DNA from 3 places in the Streptomyces sp. SS1-1 genome. Region 1 is predicted to be linked to each of the others. Evidence: riboswitches for the same ligand, from Rfam matches in the RefSeq annotation. Region 1 holds a riboswitch; each other region holds the start of a gene.

Region 1 (4,305 bases):
GAAGCGGGGTGCGTCCAGCGACCGCCGCACCAGCACGGCCAGCGGCAGCAGCAGAAGGACGGCGATGACGGCCAGGACACCGGCCAGCAGCGCCCACTGCCCGGCCCCGCGCGGCCGCCGCGCCGTCCGGGCCGCGTCGACGAGCCGCAGGGTGCTCTCCCGCCGCCGTACGGTCCACGCGTGCACGGCGAGGATCGAGCCGACAGCCGCGAACTGCACGATCGTCAGCACGGCGGCCGTGGACAGGTCGAAGATCTCGGAGGTCTGCCGGTAGATCTCGACCTCCAGGGTGGAGAAGGCCGGACCGCCGAGGATCTGGACCACGCCGAAGGACGTGAAGGTGAACAGGAAGACCATGAGCGCGGCGGCGGCCACGGCGGGCCCGAGCGCCGGCAGCGTGACGGTCCGCCAGGCGGTCCAGCGGGACGCCCCGAGCATCCGGGCGGCCTCCTCCTGCCGGGGGTCCAGCTGGGCCCACAGACCGCCCACCGTCCGTACGACGACGGCGTAGTTGAAGAAGACGTGCGCGAGCAGGATCGCCCACACGGTGGTGTCCAGCCGTACGCCCCACAGTTCGTCCAGCAGCCCGCCGCGGCCGACGAGCGCGAGGAACGCCGTGCCGACGACGACCGTGGGCAGCACGAACGGCACGGTCACCACGGCCCGCAGGACCTGTTTGCCGGGGAAGTCGAAGCGGGCGAAGACATAGGCGCCGGGCAGCGCGATCAGCAGGGTGAGCGCGGTGGAGGCGAGGGCCTGCCAGGTGGTGAACCACAGCACGTGCCGGATGTCGGACTGCCCGAGCACGTCCCACAGCCGCCCGAACCGCCACACCCCGTCGACGTGCAGGCCGCGCGCGACGATCGCGGCGACCGGGTAGGCGAAGAAGACCGCGAAGAACGCGACGGGCACGGCCACGAGACCGAGCCGCGCCGCCGCGCCCCGCGTACGGCGCCCCTTTACCTGAGGACGAGCGAGGTCCACGACTTGACCCAGTCGTCACGGTGGGCGGCGATCTTCGCCGGCTCCATGGTCTCGGGGTTCTTCGCCGCCGGCCCGTACTCGGTGAACTCCTTCGGCACCTGGGCGCCCTCGCGCACCGGGTACACGAACATGTTCATCGGCATGTCGGCCTGGAACGTCTCGGACAGCAGGAAGTCGATCAGCGCCTTGCCGCCCTCGGCGTTCTTGGCGTTGCTGAGCAGACCGGCGTACTCGACCTGCCGGAAGCAGGTGCCCTCCACGACCCCCGTCGGCGCGTCCGAGGGCCGCGGGTCGGCGTAGATCACCTCGGCGGGCGGCGAGGAGGCGTACGAGACGACGAGCGGCCGGTCACCCTTGGCCTTCTTGCCGCCGGCGGAACCGGAGAACTCCTCGTTGTACGCCTGCTCCCAGCCGTCGACGACCTTGACGCCGTTGGCCTTCAGCTTCTTCCAGTAGTCCTGCCAACCGTCGTCGCCGTACTTGGCGGCGGTGCCGAGCAGGAAGCCCAGGCCGGGCGAGGAGGTCGAGGCGTTCTCGGTGACGAGGAGGTCTTTGTACGCGGGCTTGACCAGGTCGTCGAACGAGGTCGGCGGGGTGAGCTTGTGCTCGCTGAAGTACGCCTTGTCGTAGTTGACGCAGACGTCGCCGGTGTCGACGGGGGTGACGCGGTGCTTGTCCTGGTCGACCCGGAACTCAGGCGCGACCTTGCCGGAGCCCTTGGCCTCGTACGACTGGAACAGGCCGTTGTCGAGGGCCCGGGACAGCAGGGTGTTGTCGACGCCGAAGAAGACGTCGCCCTGGGGGTTGTCCTTGGTCAGGACGGCCTTGTTGACGGCCTGCCCGGCGTCGCCGTCCTTGAGGACCCGGACCTTGTAGCCGGACTGCTTCTCGAAGGCGGCGAGGACGTCCTTGGACACGGCCCACGAGTTGTGGCTGACGAGGGTGACGGTCCGGGAACCGCCGCCGCTGCCGCTGCCGTCGCCGGAGCCGTCGGACGACCCGCAGCCGGCCAGCGTGACGAGCCCCAGCCCAACGGCCAGGACCGTGACCTTCTTGGTGATGCCCACTTGATTCCTCCTGGAGTGACCAGGAAGAGACGCGGCCCTGCCCGTGGCCCCGGGGAGGGGCTCGGGCAGGGCGCAACAGCTCGAGTGATGACCGATCTCCCTACCCAGAATGACCTGGGCCAGGTTCGGAGGGTCTGCGGCCGGTGCCGCACTCTCAGCGCTGTGGCGCTCCCCTGTCGGAATATGCAGATGTGTTGACGCCGGTCAGACTACCGCTCGGTGGCGGCGAGCTGACCACACGCCCCGTCGATCTCCTGACCACGGGTGTCCCGGATCGTCACCGGCACACCGTGCGCGGCGATGGCCTCGACGAACGCCTTCTCGTCCTCGGGCCGCGAGGCGGTCCACTTCGATCCCGGCGTCGGGTTCAGCGGAATCAGATTCACATGCACGGGCTTGCCCTTGAGCAGCCGCCCGAGCCGGTCACCACGCCAGGCCTGGTCGTTGATGTCCCGGATGAGCGCGTACTCGATGGACAGCCGGCGACCGGACCGGGCCGCGTACTCCCACCCGGCGTCCAGCACCTCCCGCACCTTCCACCGCGTGTTCACGGGGACGAGGGTGTCGCGCAGCTCGTCGTCGGGGGCGTGCAGCGAGATGGCGAGCCGGCACTTGAACCCCTCATCGGCGAACCGGTGAATGGCAGGCACGAGCCCGACGGTCGAGACGGTGATCCCCCGCTGCGAGAGCCCCAGCCCGTCCGGCTCCGGATCGGTGAGCCGCCGGATGGCCCCGACGACACGCTTGTAGTTGGCGAGCGGCTCACCCATCCCCATGAAGACGATGTTGGACAGCCGGGCCGGCCCCCCGGGAACCTCCCCGTCCCGGAGCGCCCGCATCCCGTCGACGATCTGATGGACGATCTCGGCGGTGGACAGATTCCGGTCGAGGCCGGCCTGGCCGGTCGCGCAGAAGGGGCAGTTCATCCCGCACCCGGCCTGCGAACTGATGCACATGGTGACCCGGTCCGGGTACCGCATCAGCACGGACTCCACGAGCGTCCCGTCGAACAGCCGCCACAGCGTCTTGCGCGTGGTCCCCTCGTCGGTCGACAGATGCCGCACGACGCTCATCAGCTCGGGAAACAGCTCCTCCCGCAGCTTGGCGCGGGACCCGGCGGGGATGTCGGTCCACTGCTCCGGATCGTGCGCGTACCGCGCGAAGTAGTGCTGCGAGAGCTGCTTGGCACGAAACGGCTTCTCGCCGATCGCGGCGACGGCGTCCTTGCGCTCACCGGGCGTGAGATCGGCAAGATGCCGCGGCGGCTTCTTGGCTCCGCGCGGGGCGACGAATGTGAGTTCTCCGGGTGCAGGCATAACCCTTCCAGTGTGGCAGATCAACTCTGGATGCCCAGGCCGGAGCGGGGTGGGGGCGGTCACCCACGGGTGCCGTCTGTCATCGTCGGCCAACCTCGCACGGCCCAGGGACGGCCCAGCAGCGATCACTCGTCGGCCGCCTGCCACTCGTCGAGCCGGACCTTGACCTGGTGGTTATGTGCGGTGTGCCAGTAGACCGCCCCACTGACGAAGGTGCCCAGGGCCGGGAGGTCCATCCCCTGCGGCATGGCCGTGATCTCCGCCAGCGCTACGGCGTGCGGCACGCCGACTATCCGTATGAAGACGCCGAAGGGCCGGCGACCGATGACCTCTCCGGTGACCCGGGCCTCTATAGGCAGGGCCGCGACGGTTGCCTCCCAACTGCTCCGCACCAAGTCCGCGGCGGGCACCTCAGGACCCGTAGGCCACGCGTACTCATCCATCGGTAGATCATGGCCCTGGGACTGGTGCTTAGAAGATGTGGGCATGTCTGACCAGGTCAGCGCGATCGGCGGACGCCGACGCCCTGCTGCGCTGCCGACCTTTCACCGCCCTTGCCGTCACACCACCACACGTCACAGTGCTGGTGTGTTCGCTCCAGAGCAAGCCCTGGAGCCCACGGTGTGGCACGTCTCAGCACCAGAGCAGAGCATGTGTGCACTGCCGAGGTGGGCGACGAGGCCGTAAGTAATTTCAACCTGATGCAGGTGCGAAGCGCTCAGTGCTGGCTACCATGACCCACCTGAGCTTTGGTCAGCAGGGGGGACGGGTCATGGCCGCGTCGAAGTATGAGATCGGGTTCGAAGTTATTTCAGATCTGGTCGACTCCGACGACAAGTCGAGGAGTCGAAATGAGGCAACCACTCGTCTACATCTAATCGACCGAATCATCTTCGATGCCCTGCAGTGGCCTAGAGAGCAATGCACTCCGGAGGAGA
Region 2 (4,305 bases), 3.3 Mb from region 1:
GGCGCCACCGGTCGACGTCGACCCGCCGGCCGTGCCACCCGCCGAGCCGCCTGTCGAGCCACCCGTCGAGCCGGTCGTCCCTCCGCCCGTCACGTCCAGCGTGATGTCGGCCTTGTCGTTGGACCTGTCGGGGTCGAACGAGCGGTGTTCGGGGCTCAGCGCGATCGAGCCCTTGGCGCCGGCGATCCGCTTGTCGATCCTCAGCTTGAACGTGTAGGCCAGGTGGGCGTCCTCCTCCATGTTCAGACCGAAGTGCGAGGGGCAGTGATACGTCCCGCCCTTGTCGTGGCAGTAGTAGTCGCGCTTGACGACCGAGGTTCCGGCGGGAAGCCTGATCAGGATCTGGACGCCCGACACCCCGTCCTCCTCCAGGAGCCAGGCGGGCCCGGCGTTGGCGAACGCCACCTTCATCGTCACCGTGTCGCCGACCTTCCCGCTCAACGCGGTACCCGTCACCTGCTGGTCGGCCGTGTTGACGGTGGTGACCGGCACGCGGACGTACTGCGCGGAACCCGCGCCCCCGGCCGGCCCCTCGACCAGTCCCACGGCCGGCGCGGTCCCCTGCTCCGACGGCTCCCCGTTCTCGTCGTCCGACGGGGCGGACCCGTACCCGATCCGCAGCCGCAGCCTGTCGTTGTAGGCGCGGTCCAGTGCCTTGACCCGGAGAGGCTTCTCGGGCGTGAGGACGGCGCCCGGCTCCACCGGCTGGTCGTACGCGCACGTCGCGGTCCAGTACTCGGGCATCTCGTCGTAGGACCTGACGTGCTGCACACGGCAGTTGGAGGGGACGTCCACGAAATCGAGCCCCCGGGTGACGGAGTAGGAGACCCACGCCTTCTCGGCGGTCACGGTGCCCTTGTTCGCCACGGTGACCGGCAGGTCGAACGTGTCCCCCGGCCGCAGCCCATGGACCGGCTCGACGCCTCCGAGGACCAGGTCGGGTTCGGCTTCCTCGCCGAAGGCGGCGGGAGCCGCGGCCAGCACGATCAGGCCGGCGGCGCCGAGGGCGCCGGCGACGGCACGGGAGGCGCGGCGGTGGTACGGGAGTGTCGGCATGGAGACATCCTCTGCTGGGACGCGGGAGGCGGACGGCGCCTTCCGGGGGAACGGCCCTTCTCCGGTTGGACCCTCGCGGATCTCCGACGGTTGTACGCCCGGCGCCTTCTCCGCCGTACCGCCGTCAGGACGCGGGCACCTGCTCGACGACACTGGTGCCGCTGCCCGCCTGCGACTCCCACTCCCAGGTCTCCGTCAGGCGCACGCGCCCGTCGGGGAGTTCGCCCACCGTGGACACGCAGTGGCCCGAGGAGGTCGTGCCGTCCCGCTTGAGCTGCACGTACCGGAAGTCCAGCCGGTCGCCGTCCCGGGTGCCGACAAGGTGCCCGCGCACGACGTCGCCGCCGGTGTACTCGGCCCAGACCACGCCGTCCCGCTCGTGGTAGGTGAACCGGGTGCGCGTCCCCACCTGCCCCGGCGCCTGGTCGGCGACGGGGGCGAGGACGAGACCGTCGAGCGAGCGGGCCATGCGGGGAGGCTCCCTTACCGATACCTGGGGCTGCGGGCTAGGGTGGCCACCGTAGAGCACTCGCGGGAGCCCGGACGCACCGGGCTGAGAGGGAGGCTGGCGGCCTCCGACCGTACGAACCTGATCCGGGTCATGCCGGCGAAGGGAGGGGCTGGACGCCCATGTCCTCACGTACGTCAGACGTCCTCGTCGTCGGGGGCGGGATCATCGGCCTGGTCACGGCGTGGCGGGCCGCGCAACGCGGGTTCGCCACGTCCGTGGTGGACCCGGAGCCGGGCGGCGGGGCCGCCCAGGTGGCGGCCGGGATGCTGGCCGCCGTCACCGAACTCCACTACGGCGAGCAGACGCTGCTGGGGCTCACCCTCGAATCGGCCCGCCGCTACCCGGACTTCGCGGCCGAGCTGACCGACCTCACCGGGCACGCCCTCGGCTATCGCCGCTGCGGCACGCTCGCCGTCGCCCTGGACGCGGACGACCGCGCCCACCTGCGGGAGCTGCACGCCCTGCAGACCCGTTCGGGGCTGGACTCCGCGTGGCTGACCGGCCGGGAATGCCGGCGTCTGGAGCCGATGCTCGCGCCCGGTGTGCGCGGCGGGCTGCGGGTGGACGGCGACCACCAGATCGACCCCCGGCGGCTGGCCGGGGCGCTGCTGGAGGCGTGCGAGCGCGCCGGTGTGACCTTCCACCGGGCCTGGGCCGAGCGCCTGGACCTCACGGCGGACCGGGCGGCGGGGGTCACCACCACGGACGGCACGGCGCTGCGCGCGGACCGGGTGGTCCTCGCGGCGGGCAGCCTGAGCGGCCGGCTCGCGGGCGTCCCGGACGACGTACGGCCGCCCGTGCGGCCCGTGAAGGGGCAGGTGCTGCGGCTGACCGTGCCGAGGGGCCTCGCGCCGTTCCTGAGCCGTACCGTGCGCGCGATGGTCCGGGGCAGCCAGGTGTACCTGGTGCCGCGCGAGAGCGGGGAGCTGGTCGTCGGGGCGACGAGCGAGGAGCTGGGCTGGGACACGACGGTGACCGCGGGCGGCGTGTACGAGCTGCTGCGCGACGCCCACGAGCTGGTGCCCGGCATCACCGAGCTGCCGCTGACCGAGACCCGGGCGGGCCTGCGCCCGGCCTCCCCCGACAACGCGCCGCTGCTCGGCCCGACCGCCCTCGACGGGCTGCTGCTGGCCACCGGTCACCACCGCAACGGCGTGCTGCTGGCGCCGGTCACCGGCGACGTCCTCGCGCATGTCCTGGCCACCGGTGAACTGCCGGACGCGGCCCGCGACTTCACTCCGCTGCGGTTCGCCGCCGTCCCCCAGGAGCAGCCGGCATGAACATCTCGCTCAACGGGGAGCGGCGCCGTGTCGACCCCGGCACCGCGCTCGACGCCGCCGTCCGGCTGCTCACGGCGGCCCCCTCCGGGGTGGCCGCCGCCCTCAACGAGACCGTCGTCCCGCGCGCGCAGTGGCCGTCGACGCCGCTGCGCGAGGGCGACCGCGTCGAGGTCCTGACCGCCGTCCAAGGAGGCTGACCCATGGCCGACGACCCTCTCCTCCTCGGGGACCTGTCCCTCGGCTCCCGGCTGATCATGGGCACGGGCGGGGCGCCCAGCCTGGACGTCCTGGAGCGGGCGCTGGTGGCGTCCGGGACGGAGCTGACGACCGTCGCGATGCGGCGGGTGGACCCGTCGGTGCACGGCTCGGTCCTCTCCGTCCTCGACCGGCTCGGCATCCGGGTGCTGCCGAACACCGCGGGGTGCTTCACGGCGGGCGAGGCGGTGCTGACGGCCCGCCTCGCGCGCGAGGCGCTCGGCACGGACCTGGTCAAGCTGGAGGTCATCGCCGACGAGCGGACCCTGCTGCCGGACCCGGTCGAACTGCTGGACGCGGCGGAGACGCTGGTGGACGACGGGTTCACGGTGCTGCCGTACACCAACGACGATCCGGTACTGGCGCGGAAGCTGGAGGACGCCGGGTGCGCGGCGATCATGCCGCTGGGCTCCCCCATCGGCTCCGGGCTCGGCATCCGCAACCCGCACAACTTCCAGCTGATCGTGGAGCACGCGCGCGTGCCGGTGATCCTGGACGCGGGGGCCGGGACGGCCTCGGACGCGGCCTTCGCGATGGAGCTGGGCTGTGCGGGCGTGATGCTCGCCTCGGCGGTGACGCGGGCCCAGGAGCCGGTGCTGATGGCCGACGCGATGCGGCACGCGGTCGAGGCGGGCCGGCTGGCGCGCCGGGCGGGCCGGATCCCCCGGAGGCACTTCGCCGAGGCGTCCTCCCCGGTGGACGGCCTGGCCCGGCTGGATCCGGAACGGCCGGCTTTCTGAACGTACGTTCGATGAAGGCATCCGGAGGCTGAGTCGTCCGTCACAGGACGGTCGCAGTCCCGCCCCGATCCCGGCCGGACCGGACGGGGTGTCGGTGACGGCTCGTACACTCACCTGCGTGGATACGACCCTTCAGGACCCTCTGGTCGGGCAGGTGCTCGACGGCCGCTATCGCGTGGACGCGCGGATCGCGGTCGGCGGGATGGCCACGGTCTACCGGGCCCTGGACACCCGCCTCGACCGCGTGCTCGCGCTCAAGGTGATGCATCCGGCGCTGGCGGCGGACGGGGCGTTCGTCGAGCGGTTCATCCGGGAGGCGAAGTCCGTCGCCCGGCTGGCCCATCCGAACGTGGTCCAGGTCTTCGACCAGGGCACCGACGGGTCGTACGTCTATCTCGCGATGGAGTACATCGCGGGCTGCACCCTGCGGGACGTCCTGCGCGAGCGCGGGGCGCTCCAGCCG
Region 3 (4,305 bases), 1.6 Mb from region 1:
ACCACCGGATGGGTCTTCGGAGCCATCGCGGCGGCGGCCATCCTGGTCGCCGGCGCCGGGCTCCTGCTGACCGCCCTGCGCAACCGGCCCGCCCTCGACGGCACGCCCTACGGCGCGCTGAGCGAGGAAGTGGTCCTGGCCAGGGACGCCTGGCGGGAGGCCCTGCTGGAACGCGGCATCCTGCCCTTCCTGCGGGACGCGCTCGCCGACGCCGGCACGGCCGCCGCCCTGCACCCCACCTCACCGTCGACCCCGGCGGGCCGGATGCCGAACCTCGGCTACGGCCGCCCCGGGTTCAGCAGCCCGGACGAGGGCCCCGCCGGGGGCCACCGCCCACGCTTCTCGAGCCCGGACTACACGAGCCCGGACTTCGGAGGCCCGGAACACCAGCCGGAGTGAGGCGCGGCCCCGGGCCGCTGGCCCCCTCGCGTCACCGTCCCACGGTGAGTGCCCAGCGGACCCCGGACGGGGCGGCCACGTGCACGGTGCCGTGGTCGCGGGCGCGCTTCTGTGACAACTGGTTGAGGGTGCCGCTGACTTCTCCCTCGACGCATTCGAGGGGAAAGCTCATCCCGACCGGTTCCCCGGAGACGGTCAACGTGCCCCGGCCCTGGCAGTTCACGAGGATCGACAGGGTCCCGGCCTGGATGCCACCGCGAAGGGCCACCTCACGGTTGCCGCTGACGTTCACGGCCTGAGCCACGACCTCTCCCCCGGGAAGGACCGGGGCTTCGGTCACGGTCTCCCCGGGCACGCGCTCGGCACGCTCCGACGGCGTCGCGCCGGCCGTGGAGGCCTCGGCGTGGTGCGGCACGGTGTGAGGGGAGGGCGCTGCCCGGTCCTGGCCACTGCTGCAGCCCGTCAAGGCGACGACGGCCGCGATTCCCCCGATGACGGCGCACTTCTTCAGTTCACGCACAGGAGTCAGTGTCCCCCGCGAAGTACGCGAGGGACACCGGGAGTTCGGACGATCAGTCCGCGATCGGCAGATACACCCTGTTGCCCGCCGCCGCGAACTCCTTGGACTTCTGGGCCATGCCCTCCTCGATCTCGTCCTGGGAGCCGCCGTGGCGCCGGCGGATGTCCTGGGAGATCTTCATCGAGCAGAACTTCGGCCCGCACATCGAGCAGAAGTGGGCCGTCTTCGCGGGCTCGGCCGGCAGGGTCTCGTCGTGGAACTCGCGTGCCGTGTCCGGGTCGAGCGCCAGGTTGAACTGGTCCTCCCAGCGGAACTCGAAGCGGGCGTCGGACAGGGCGTCGTCCCACTCCTGGGCGCCCGGGTGGCCCTTGGCGAGGTCCGCGGCGTGCGCGGCGATCTTGTAGGTGATGACGCCGGTCTTGACGTCGTCACGGTTGGGCAGGCCCAGGTGCTCCTTGGGCGTCACGTAGCAGAGCATCGCCGTGCCCCACCAGGCGATCATCGCCGCGCCGATGCCCGAGGTGATGTGGTCGTAGGCCGGGGCGACATCCGTCGTCAGCGGGCCCAGCGTGTAGAACGGGGCCTCCTCGCAGATCTCCTGCTGGAGGTCGATGTTCTCCTTGATCTTGTGCATCGGGACGTGTCCCGGGCCCTCGATCATGGTCTGGACGTCGAACCGCTTGGCGATGGTGTTGAGTTCCCCGAGCGTCCTCAACTCCGCGAACTGCGCCTCGTCGTTGGCATCCGCGATCGACCCCGGCCGCAGGCCGTCGCCGAGCGAGTACGTCACGTCGTAGGCGGCGAGGATCTCGCAGAGCTCCTCGAAGTTCTCGTACAGGAAGCTCTCCTTGTGGTGCGCCAGGCACCACGCGGCCATGATCGAGCCGCCCCGCGAGACGATGCCCGTCTTACGGTTCGCGGTGAGCGGCACGTACGGCAGGCGCACGCCCGCATGGACCGTCATGTAGTCCACGCCCTGCTCGGCCTGCTCGATGACCGTGTCCTTGTAGATCTCCCAGGTCAGTTCCTCGGCCTTGCCGTCGACCTTCTCCAGCGCCTGGTACAGCGGCACCGTGCCGATGGGCACGGGCGAGTTGCGCAGCACCCACTCGCGCGTGGTGTGGATGTTGCGGCCGGTGGAGAGGTCCATGACCGTGTCGGCGCCCCAGCGGGTCGCCCAGGTCATCTTCTCGACCTCCTCCTCGATGGAGGACGTCACCGCCGAGTTGCCGATGTTGGCGTTGACCTTCACCAGGAACCGCTTGCCGATGATCATCGGCTCGATCTCCGGGTGGTTGACGTTGGCGGGCAGGACCGCCCGCCCCGCGGCGATCTCCGCACGGACCACCTCGGGGTCGACGTTCTCCCGGATCGCCACGAACTCCATCTCGGGGGTGATCTCCCCCCGGCGGGCGTACGCGAGTTGCGTCACCGCCTGTCCGTCACGGCTGCGCCGGGGCTGGCGCGGCCGTCCCGGGAACACCGCGTCGAGGTTGCGCAGACCTCCGCGCGGCGCGGTGTGCTTGATCCCGTCGTCCTCGGGCCGCACCGGCCGGCCCGCGTACTCTTCGGTGTCCCCGCGGGCGATGATCCAGTTCTCCCGCAGCGGGGGCAGCCCGCGGCGGACGTCGGTCTCGGCGGCCGGATCGGTGTACGGGCCCGAGGTGTCGTACAGCGTGACCGACTGCCCGTTGGTGAGGTGCACCTGGCGGACCGGCACCCGCAGATCGGGGCGTGAGCCCTCGACATACGCCTTGTGCCAGCCGATGGACTTCCCGGCCTCAGCGGAGGATTCGCCCGGCAGGGGCGATTCGTCCTGGTTCGAGGCAGGCGTGCGCGCGTCCTTGATGGTCATGAGACCTACTCCCTACGCCGGCATTACCCGGTAACAGGTTCGGCGGTCGACGCAGCGGTGTCCGTCCGCCGATGTTTCATGTGAAACATCGCTGGGACGGAGGTCAGCGCCCTCTCAGCCCGGTGCTCCGAGCTCCCGCGTGTACAAAGGTGCCTCCACGCTAGCGCCCGTCCGGGCGCGGTGAACAGAGGGCCCCCACCGTTCTTGCGATGATCGGGCGGTGACCACGACGCATGAACCTCCGTACCCGCCGCACGAACCGCGCCGCGGCCACGGCCCGGGCGACGACCCCGACCGGCACAACGACCCTGCGGAGCACCGGGGTTCAGGGGCGCCAGGAGGCGGGCCCGACGGCGGGCACGGACACGGACCCGAGCGCGGCCCCGGCCATGGGCACTCCCACAGCCACTCCCACGGTCCGGCCGCTCCCGTCTCCCGGCATCTGCGCAAGGTCATCGCGGCCGTCCTCATCCCGTTCGCCGCGGCGGTGGTCGTCGGCCTCGCCGTGCTCTGGCCGGGCGGCGCCCCCGCGCACGAGCGGACCGGTGTCGGCTTCGACCGGCAGACCCATCAGGCCACGGTCACCAAGGTGGTCGAGCTGAGCTGCAAGGACGTGGGCGCCGGCGGGGCTCCGCCGGCCGGGGGCGACTCGGCCGCGCAGGGCTCCTCCGGCAGGCGGGAGGAGAGCGGCACCTGCAAGAAGGCGACCATCCGCGTCGACACGGGGGACGACAAGGGCCGTACGTTCACGGAGATCGTCCAGCCCGACCAGTCACGGCAGTTGAGCGAGGGCCAGGAGGTCGTGGTCGCCTACGAACCGTCCGCCCCCAAGGACCTCCAGTACGCCGTCGCCGACGTCAACCGGCGCGTCCCGCTCACTTTGCTGGCCGGGATCTTCGCCGTCGCCGTCGTACTCGTCGGACGGCTGCGGGGCGTCATGGCGCTGGTCTCGCTGGCCATCAGCTTCCTGCTGCTCAACTTCTTCATCCTGCCGGCGATCCTGCAGGGCTCGAACCCGCTGGTCGTGGCGGTGGTGGGGGCGAGCGCCATCATGCTGATCGCGCTCTACATGTGCCACGGCCTCTCGGCGCGCACGTCGGTCGCGGTCCTCGGCACCCTGGTCTCGCTCCTGCTGATCGGCGTCCTCGGCTCGGTGTTCATGGACTGGGCGGCGCTCACCGGCAACACCGACGACAACACGGGCCTCATCCACGGCCTGTACCCGTCCATCGACATGAGCGGTCTGCTGCTGGCCGGGATCATCATCGGCTCGCTCGGTGTGCTCGACGACGTGACGGTCACCCAGACCTCCGCCGTCTGGGAGCTGCACGAGGCCAACCCGGCGATGGGCTGGCGCGGCCTGTACCGGGCGGGCATCCGCATCGGCCGCGACCACATCGCGTCCGTCGTCAACACGCTCGTCCTCGCCTACGCGGGCGCCGCGCTGCCCCTGCTGCTGCTGTTCTCCATCGCCCAGAGCGGCGTCGGCACGGTCGCCAACAGCGAGTTGGTGGCCGAGGAGATCGTGCGC

The links. Region 1 has a riboswitch for thiamine pyrophosphate ahead of F8R89_RS25495 (thiamine ABC transporter substrate binding subunit). Riboswitches for the same ligand answer to the same signal wherever they lie in the genome.
Region 2: linked by a shared signal. The riboswitch ahead of thiO (glycine oxidase ThiO) and the one ahead of F8R89_RS25495 (thiamine ABC transporter substrate binding subunit) in region 1 are both predicted to bind thiamine pyrophosphate.
Region 3: linked by a shared signal. The riboswitch ahead of thiC (phosphomethylpyrimidine synthase ThiC) and the one ahead of F8R89_RS25495 (thiamine ABC transporter substrate binding subunit) in region 1 are both predicted to bind thiamine pyrophosphate.

Annotation. Positions count from the first base shown of each region.
Region 1 is NZ_WBXN01000004.1:5,213,425-5,217,729, reverse strand. Features, by position in the region: gene F8R89_RS25500 (ABC transporter permease) at 1-984, opposite strand, end outside; gene F8R89_RS25495 (thiamine ABC transporter substrate binding subunit) at 960-2,051, opposite strand; TPP riboswitch at 2,131-2,236, opposite strand; gene rlmN (23S rRNA (adenine(2503)-C(2))-methyltransferase RlmN) at 2,261-3,367, opposite strand; gene F8R89_RS36860 (hypothetical protein) at 3,493-3,651, opposite strand; gene F8R89_RS25480 (hypothetical protein) at 4,140-4,305, shown strand, end outside.
Region 2 is NZ_WBXN01000004.1:1,893,640-1,897,944, forward strand. Features, by position in the region: gene F8R89_RS09810 (hypothetical protein) at 1-1,056, opposite strand, end outside; gene F8R89_RS09815 (hypothetical protein) at 1,181-1,525, opposite strand; TPP riboswitch at 1,578-1,689, shown strand; gene thiO (glycine oxidase ThiO) at 1,687-2,847, shown strand; gene thiS (sulfur carrier protein ThiS) at 2,844-3,044, shown strand; gene F8R89_RS09830 (thiazole synthase) at 3,048-3,842, shown strand; gene pknB (Stk1 family PASTA domain-containing Ser/Thr kinase) at 3,961-4,305, shown strand, end outside.
Region 3 is NZ_WBXN01000004.1:3,608,703-3,613,007, forward strand. Features, by position in the region: gene F8R89_RS17785 (hypothetical protein) at 1-399, shown strand, start outside; gene F8R89_RS36770 (hypothetical protein) at 431-919, opposite strand; gene thiC (phosphomethylpyrimidine synthase ThiC) at 972-2,774, opposite strand; TPP riboswitch at 2,767-2,923, opposite strand; gene F8R89_RS17800 (YibE/F family protein) at 2,995-4,305, shown strand, end outside.